DNA from 2 places in the Shewanella sp. SM55 genome. Region 1 is predicted to be linked to the other one. Evidence: predicted binding sites of a transcription regulator. Region 1 holds the regulator's gene; the other holds the start of a gene.
What was found. Region 1 encodes sigma-54, which starts transcription at its own class of promoters, with help from an activator protein. Its sites were predicted from a motif close to GTTGGCACGNNNNTNGNNT; they were not measured.
Positions count from the first base shown of each region.

Region 2: flgB (flagellar basal body rod protein FlgB) is a predicted target of sigma-54. The motif match lies at 1,858-1,876, and genes of this name have one in related genera.

Region 1 is NZ_JAKKRS010000015.1:14,156-18,341, forward strand. Features, by position in the region: gene rapZ (RNase adapter RapZ) at 1-404, opposite strand, end outside; gene ptsN (PTS IIA-like nitrogen regulatory protein PtsN) at 401-844, opposite strand; gene hpf (ribosome hibernation promoting factor) at 847-1,134, opposite strand; gene L5L91_RS17180 (RNA polymerase factor sigma-54) at 1,163-2,641, opposite strand; gene lptB (LPS export ABC transporter ATP-binding protein) at 2,749-3,480, opposite strand; gene lptA (lipopolysaccharide transport periplasmic protein LptA) at 3,477-4,031, opposite strand; gene lptC (LPS export ABC transporter periplasmic protein LptC) at 4,018-4,186, opposite strand, start outside.
Region 2 is NZ_JAKKRS010000011.1:98,160-102,345, reverse strand. Features, by position in the region: gene flgE (flagellar hook protein FlgE) at 1-346, opposite strand, end outside; gene L5L91_RS14590 (flagellar hook assembly protein FlgD) at 369-1,031, opposite strand; gene flgC (flagellar basal body rod protein FlgC) at 1,034-1,450, opposite strand; gene flgB (flagellar basal body rod protein FlgB) at 1,459-1,809, opposite strand; gene flgA (flagellar basal body P-ring formation chaperone FlgA) at 2,029-2,643, shown strand; gene flgM (flagellar biosynthesis anti-sigma factor FlgM) at 2,744-3,025, shown strand; gene L5L91_RS14565 (flagellar protein FlgN) at 3,018-3,473, shown strand; gene L5L91_RS14560 (hypothetical protein) at 3,559-3,984, opposite strand; gene L5L91_RS14555 (FliI/YscN family ATPase) at 3,962-4,186, opposite strand, start outside.

The DNA of each region.
Region 1 (4,186 bases):
TCTATGTAGTGATCGACCAGTTTTGACATAGGCTCGAGCAGTTTCCCCTCCAGCTTTATCGCTTCTTGCAAAGAGACTCGGCTCTTCGACAAAGGATGCAAACGGCGGGTTTCGCTGTAACGCTTGAGCAGAATTTTATCGCTGGAGTTAAGGAAGAAGCTCGTTAACTCAGTATCTGGAGGTAGGCTAGCGAGTTGTTTTACTAAGACCTTATCCTGCTCAGGCATGTTACGCACGTCGACACTGATGGCGACGAGATCGTTACTGCCTTTGAGTTGCTCAAGCAAACTGCCAATCAATGGCAAGGGAAGGTTATCGACACAATAATAGCCGAGATCTTCGAGTACCCTAAGGGCGACAGATTTGCCTGAGCCTGAGCGGCCCGACACTATGACCAGTTTCATCCAGTGATTACCTGATAGAGTTCCGTTTCATCATGCGTCTTGCGTAATTGCTTTAATATTTGCTTGTCGCTCAGCTTTTCGGCCATGCAAGACAAGGTACTTAAGTGCTGCTGACATTGGTCTGCAGGCACCAGTAGTGCAAATAAAATATCAACAGGTTGCTTATCGATAGCATCAAATGCTATCGGCTCTTCACACTTAATTAGTATGGCAATGGGCTGATCTATATCGGCTAGTCGACCATGTGGAATGGCGATGCCGTTACCTATACCTGTGCTTCCCATCTTTTCGCGCGCCACTAGGCTTTCGAATATCTCTTGAGATGAGAGGGTCGGGTACTGGGCAGCGACTAAGTCGCTGATGAGTTCCAGTACCTTTTTCTTGCTGCCCGGAGTGGCGCAGGTAGTGCACTCCGGCCGCAGTATGGTACAAAGTTCCATTATTAGTGTTTTGTTAACTTCTCTTTGTGTTTAATAACCTGACGGTCAAGCTTGTCAATCAGGGCGTCTATAGCGGCATACATGTCAGCATGCTCTGAAGTAGCAAAAACTTCACCACCTATGAGGTTTATTCTCGCTTCGGCAATCTGTTGCATTTTCTCAACATTGAGCACAACGTGCACATTATTGATCTGTTCGAAATGGCGTTCAAGTTTTGAAAACTTTTCTTCTACATATGCACGTAACGATTCGGTAATTTCGACATGGTGTCCACTTAGGTTTATTTGCATAGAAACGTCCTCCGATATCCACTGTAGGTTATAAACTTTTACGCTGATTAGAAGGTGGAATAAGCATAGCCTCTCGGTACTTCGCAATGGTTCTGCGGGCTACGTTGATCCCTTGTTCTGCCAGAAGTTGTGCCATCTTACTATCGCTTAATGGTTTTTTCTGGTTTTCCGCTGCCACCAGTTTCTTTATAAAGGCTCTGATTGCTGTGGATGAGCACTCACCACCATCGTCAGTACCGACGTGGCTAGAGAAGAAGTATTTTAGTTCAAAAAGTCCCTTAGGGGTATGCATGTATTTTTGAGTTGTGACCCGTGAGATGGTGGACTCATGCATTTCTACCGCTTCGGCAATATCGTTAAGCACCATAGGCTTCATGGCTTCTTCACCATACTCAAAGAAACCTTGCTGATATTGCACTATGCAATTAGCAACTTTAAGCAAAGTATCGTTACGGCTTTCTAAGCTCTTAATAAACCATTTAGCCTCTTGCAGATGGCCGCGAATAAATTGGCTATCGGCTTGGTTTTTGGTACTGCGTGCCATAGAAGCATAATGTTGATTTACATTGATTTTTGGCATGCAGTCAGGATTAAGCTCAACGACCCAGCGGCCATTTTTCTTCGACACAGACACATCTGGGATAACGTATTCGTCATTATTGGGCGTGATCAACAAACCTGGGCGAGGATTGAGGGTTTGGATAAGTGCTATACCATCCCTTAATTCATCTTCTTTTAATTTAGTCTTACGCATCAATAACCTAAAATCACGGGCGGCGATCAGATCTAAATGATCTTTGATCAGCATACGGGCGTTTTCTAGGTTGGGAGTATCAGCGGCGAAATGCGACAGTTGGATCAGCAGGCATTCACTTAAATCGCGGGCGGCAACGCCTATGGGATCAAAATGCTGAATACGCTTGAGTACGGCTTCGACTTCGTCAAGCTCAACTTCAGGATTGCCCATGGCTTCGAGAATTTCTTCAGTGCTTTGGGTGAGATAGCCCTGATCGTCGATGGCATCAATAATGGCGGTGGCAATGGCTAAATCGGTTTCAGAAAACGGCGTGAGGTTTTTTTGCCATTCTAAGTGTTCGTACAAACCTTCACTGGTCTCGCCTTGGAAGGGCATATCGTCTTCACGACTGCCGCCGGGGCCTGAGTTTGGGGAGGCGGTAAACACTTCATCCCATGTGGTGTCCATGGGGAGCTCATCGGGCATGGATTCTTTGGTTAGCGACTCTGCCGTATCTATGGTGGAGCTGTCTTTTTCTGGTGGCAGAGTGCTAGATTCACTGAAATCCGTATCGGATAGCGTTTGGTTTACAGGGGTTTTAGTGGCGTCGAATTGATCCTCTTCCAGCTCGAGAAGGGGATTAGAATCTAATGCTTGCTGGATCTCTTGCTGCAGTTCTAATGACGACAGTTGCAACAGACGTATAGCCTGTTGTAGTTGTGGCGTCATGGTTAACTGTTGACCCAGTTTGAGCTGGAGTGACGCTTTCATGTTACCGCTGATCCCTACGTTATTATTGTTGGATGAGGTCGCTTATTATCATTTTGAGTGAAGCCCAATGGCGGTATAAATTGCCTCCATTGGCTTCGCTCGATTAACTATAGCCTGAATTGTTCACCTAAGTACACAGCCCTAACTTGCTGATTGTCTAAGATCTCTGCTGGAGTTCCTTCGGCAATCAGGTTTCCGTGACTCACAATATAAGCATGTTCACATACATCTAATGTCTCGCGGACATTATGGTCTGTGATCAGTACGCCAAGGCCGCGACTTTTGAGTTGTTCGATAATCTTCTTGATGTCGATAACCGAAATAGGATCGACGCCGGCAAACGGTTCATCGAGCAAAATGAACTTAGGATTAGCGGCTAAAGCCCGCGCAATTTCGACGCGACGACGTTCGCCACCCGACAATGACATGCCTTGGCTGTCACGGATGTGGGTGATATGAAACTCTTCGAGCAGATGTTCTAGTTCTTCTTCTCGTTCTTCGTTTTTAAGTTCTTTACGAGTTTGCAGTACGGCCATGATGTTGTCATGAACAGTTAGCTTACGAAAGATACTGGCTTCCTGCGGTAAGTAACCTATGCCTTTGCGGGCACGCAGATGCATAGGATCTGCGGTTAAATCATCATCGTCGATAAAGATATGCCCCTTATCGCTCTTCACTAGCCCGACAACCATGTAAAAGGTCGTGGTTTTACCGGCACCGTTTGGACCGAGTAGGCCAACGACTTGACCGGTTTTTACCGTCAGACTGACGTCTTTAACCACTTGGCGACTCTTGTAACTTTTTGCCAGATTTTGTGCTCTTAAGGTGATTTGGGTCATTTAGAGTCCTGCTTTTTTACAGGTTTATCCGCTGGAGCATCTGATTTAGCATCATCTTGATAGTTTTCTGGCTGAATAATAGTGATCACGCGATCGTCACCACTGCCAGTACTCTCGGCCATCAATTTCTGTTGAATCATGTTATAGCGGATTAAATTGCCTGTAACTTGGCTACCCGCTTGATCTAATGACGCCATACCTTTCAGAGTTAAGGTGCGGCTTGCCATATCGTAACGAATTTCTTTCGCGCTCGCCGATGCAGGACGGCCATCGTCTAATATCTGGCTATACGTAGCAGGGTTGCCTGTGGCGACTAAAGTTTTGCTATTTTCACCTTCAGCGGAAAATGCACGCAGTTCATTTGCTTGGATTTTTATTGAGCCTTGGGTAACTTCCACCGGACCAAAGAAGATGATCTGGTTGTTTTTGATATCCGCAGTTTGGCTCACAGCTTTAATTTTGACTTCTTGCTTTAAGTCGCCCACTTTCGCGAAAGCACTCATGCTCATAATTAGCATTAGGCTGGCAAGTAATATGTTATTTTGCTTCATATGTTCCTACTACCTGACTGGTCAATTGCACTTCTTGCGCGTTGAGGTCGGCATAAAGGCCTTGGCCTTGAATATTAAAATCTTTCCCTGTGACGTAAATGGTACGGTCAGAGGTCATTATCATAGTGTTGAGATCGAGTTCCAGATAACTGGTG
Region 2 (4,186 bases), on a different contig from region 1:
AACGATTACCGACTGGATCGGTTATAAAGCCTTGATTGTCCTTATGGAACATCCCTGCTCTAGCATACATGGCGCCGCCATCATTCCCCTTGAGAACAAAAAAGCCTTCGCCTTGGATCCCCATATCAAGCTGACGACCGGTATAAGTTAAGCTGCCACCTTTAGAGAAGTTTTGGCTCGTTGACATCACGCCAACGCCACCCGCCTGACCACCATTATAAATGGATGCAAATTCACTACGGCCACCGCGAAACCCACTCGTCGATGCGTTAGCAATGTTATTACTGATAGTGTTGAGATCTTGAGTCGTCGCCTGTAAACCACTTAAAGCTATGTTAAATGACATCTTAATATCCTATAAAAATAATTTAAGAAACTTCAGAAATATTGAGCACAGAAACAACTCCAACACCATGGCCCATTTCAGCCATCATCATGCCGGATGCACTGGAGAAATGGATTCTCTCGATCGGTGCCTTAATATACGTTGGCGCAACTAAACTATTTTCACCTAGTGTCGCCTTAGCTTTGATTTCATATTGGCCTGCAGACAACCCCAGCTCAGCAGGATCGATAGAGAACCGAACATCACCAACATCCTGAGCACCGAGTTGAATAGTGCTAACGACCTGACCTTGTGCATCGATAATTTCAAGATCTAAGCCTTCAGCTGCATTCTCTAAATACACTTTGCCTTCAACCGCTTCACCATCGAGCTGAAACTCAGACACAGGCACCATGGCATTCTTACCAATCAAAGATGCCGACTGTACTATGCCCAAATTTTCCATCATGACCATTTGGCTTGATTGATTCTTCCGCATTCCCTCTAAGCTTTCGACCTGCGAAAACTGCGCTAATTGAGAGATATACTCAGCACTGTTAAGCGGTTTAGTGGGATCTTGATTCTTGATTTGTGCAATCATTAAGGTCATAAATTCATTCTTTAATGACGCAGCATCATTCCCTGGTGCCGTTAATGCACCTGCAGGATTCTGAATCGAGTTGTTACCAGAGCGAGCCAATTCCATTGCTATTTATTCCCTAGTTGCAATAAACCTTGCTGCATAGAACGCGCACGATTCATGATTTCAACACTGGTTTCAAATGAACGACTTGCCGCCATCATGTCAGCCATTTCTTCAATCGTGTTCACATTAGAGTAGGCAACATAACCTTGTTCATTGGCAAAGGGATGATTCGGCTCATAACGCATATCCAATGGGGCATCCGCTTGGACTATGTCGCTCACTTCAATCGAAGCACCAATCGCACCTTGTTGAGTCGCATCGTAAATAGTCGCAAATACGGGTTTTAATGCTCGATAGGCCGACTCAGGGTTTTCGGCGGCAGTTCCAGCGTTAGCTAAGTTACTCGCGACCGTATTTAAACGTATGGTCTGAGCATTCATGCCAGCACCCGCTATTTGATAAATATCGCCAAATGACATACAGGCTCCTAACGACCTTCAATAGCAGACTTTAGACCGGCTATTTTCATGTTTAAAAATGTCAAACTCGTTTGATAATCCATCGCATTCTGTGAATATCTTGCCTGTTCCTTACCGAGTTCCACGGTATTATCATCGGCAGAATTTTGATAAGGCATGCGATAAGCGAGGCTGTACTCTTGATTCATCTGCATGCCTGCTTCAACTTGCTTCATGGCCGCTTTGAAATCCAAATCCCTCGCTTTGTACCCCGGAGTTTCGGCATTGATTAAATTACTCGCTAATACCTTGCTTCTCTCCACTCTAAAATCGAGTGTCTGAGGATGTATTCCTAATGCTTTATCAAGGTTGATAGCCATCTCAACTCCTAGTACTGTATGCGTAATTAATTTAGATGGTCGAGCAGCTTACAATTAGCATGCCAATATACTTATCCATATAAAACAGTTGGTTAAATGAAATTGCTATCGATATACGGAAAGTTCTTTTCCCTCACTTTCTTACTGAGCATAGGGTTACTTCCGCTCAATGTGCACGCGAGAGGGAAGATCACGGCGACAGAACAAATATCTCTGCAAATGACAAACTCCGTAGCCGCAGAGATAGCTAAGTGGCAACAATCGCAAGAGATCAAAAAAGTCAGCAAAAAAATCACACTGCACATTCCTTCCAGCACAGCCAAGCTAAAAACGTGTAGCACGGCGCTCCAAGTCGAGGCTGCTAAAGGGCTCCCATTCGGTCGGATCCAACGAAAAATAAGCTGTGCCTCTGAAGGCTGGTCACTCTATGTTCGGGCCAAGGTTGCTCTCAGCGCCTACATTCCTGTTGCCAACAAAACGCTTAAGAGAGATGAAGTTGTCACATCAGAAAATCTACAATGGCAAATGCTGCCCTTAACTGCATCAGATCAAGACATTATTACTGATGAAAAACACATTTTAGGGCAAGCGGTTGCCAGAAAAATAATCAAAAACAAACCCATAAGAGCAAGCAATTTAAGTGCACCAGAACTCGTGAGCATAGGAGATGAAGTGATTATCGAAGCAGTCAGTGCCACCTTTTATGCCAATATGATTGGGATTGCTATGGATGCGGGTAAACAAGGTGATGCCATTAGAGTGAGGAATAGTAGTTCAGGGAAAATCATTACCGCCTACCCCATAGCTAAGGGGAGAGTTGAAACCCGTTTTTAACATTTAAGCCACCTTAGGATAAATTTAAAAATTTATTTTAGATTTATCCTATTTAGGTCGCCTATATCTAATATCTAGCCATTTATGACGATGAACATCTATGGAAATTAATAAAATTAGCAGTGCCTTGAGCACTGAGTTCAGCACGAGTAAGAGCGCTAATACGCCCAGAAAGCCCGTTGAATCAGAAAATCTATCAACGCCAACACGACAAGATATTAGTCACGACTGGCAATTGTTAGAACAAACCCAGAAAGAGTTACATACCATCTCCGACGTTGACACAGATAAAGTTGCTGCTATACGTCAGGCTTTAAGTAATGGCAGCTTTGAGCTGAGCTTAGATAAAATTGCAGATAAGATATTGATACAGCATGGATAATAGTCAAGTAAATAAGCGCGAACTTGTTCAAAGTTTAATTCGCGATATTCGTCAAGATCTTGATGGATATAGTCAATTAAAATCAATGCTTAAGCACCAACGTGAATTAATGCAACGCAGGGATAATGATGCGCTCTTAGCCCATAACGAGCGTCAAACTGCGCTGTGTAACAAGTTAGCTTTGAGAGCCAAACAGCGAAGCGAAAATCTCGCGACACTAGGTTTTAATAGTGACAATAGTGGCATGAGACGCTTAATCACGGCGCTACCTGATCACCTAAGACCGCAAATAAAAATGTCATGGGACAACTTGCAGCTCTTAGTTAAAGATAGCCAAACAGCCAATGAAACCAACGGCAGATTGCTCGTAATACAGCAAGAAACGATTAACCGTATCCTGAATCAAGATGGCCAACACCATGAAATTGATTACGGTGCCAAACGCTAATCAAACTGAATTATTGAGAGTTACCAAAGCCCTCGCTAATGGGACATAGTTTAAAAGGTGGCTCTCAGCTGTAATGACACAGCGCCTATTGGCCTTTATTCTTGTAATAGAAACCCGCCATATCATCAACAATAGCCTGTTCACGGCGCGCCACTTGTGCTTGTTCTTGTATATGTGTTTGTTTTTCAAGCCACTTCAAACCTTGCTGACGCCCTAATTGCTTACGCCATAGGCGATCAATACGCAGTTGTTCCTGTTGTAGAAAAACCTCCTTTTGAGCTAACTTCACCCGCATAGGCTCTAACACTTGCGCCATACTTGCGGAATTTTGCCAGAGCAAAACATTTGAGCCCTCTTTCGCACCACGATAAGTCAATATCATTTGGGCTAAGGCTTGATTTTGTTGTTGATTTAGTTGGACGCTTAGGCTGGAATCATCGCGTTTTTGCCCTAGCTGCGCTAATTTCTTTTCAGCTTGAACACGTAACTTAGAGAGATGACGCTGGCTCATATCCCATAACTCCCATCAACTGTTCCAATTGCACTAAACTTTCAGCCAGATTGACTTTACTGTGTGTGGTCTGGCGTAAAAATCGTGCCATTTCTGGATACACTCGCACAGCAAGATCCATTTCAGGATCTTGGCCAGCTTGGTACCCACCTAAAGGTAATAAGTCTCTAACCTCATTGTAACGACTCAAAAGATGTCTAAA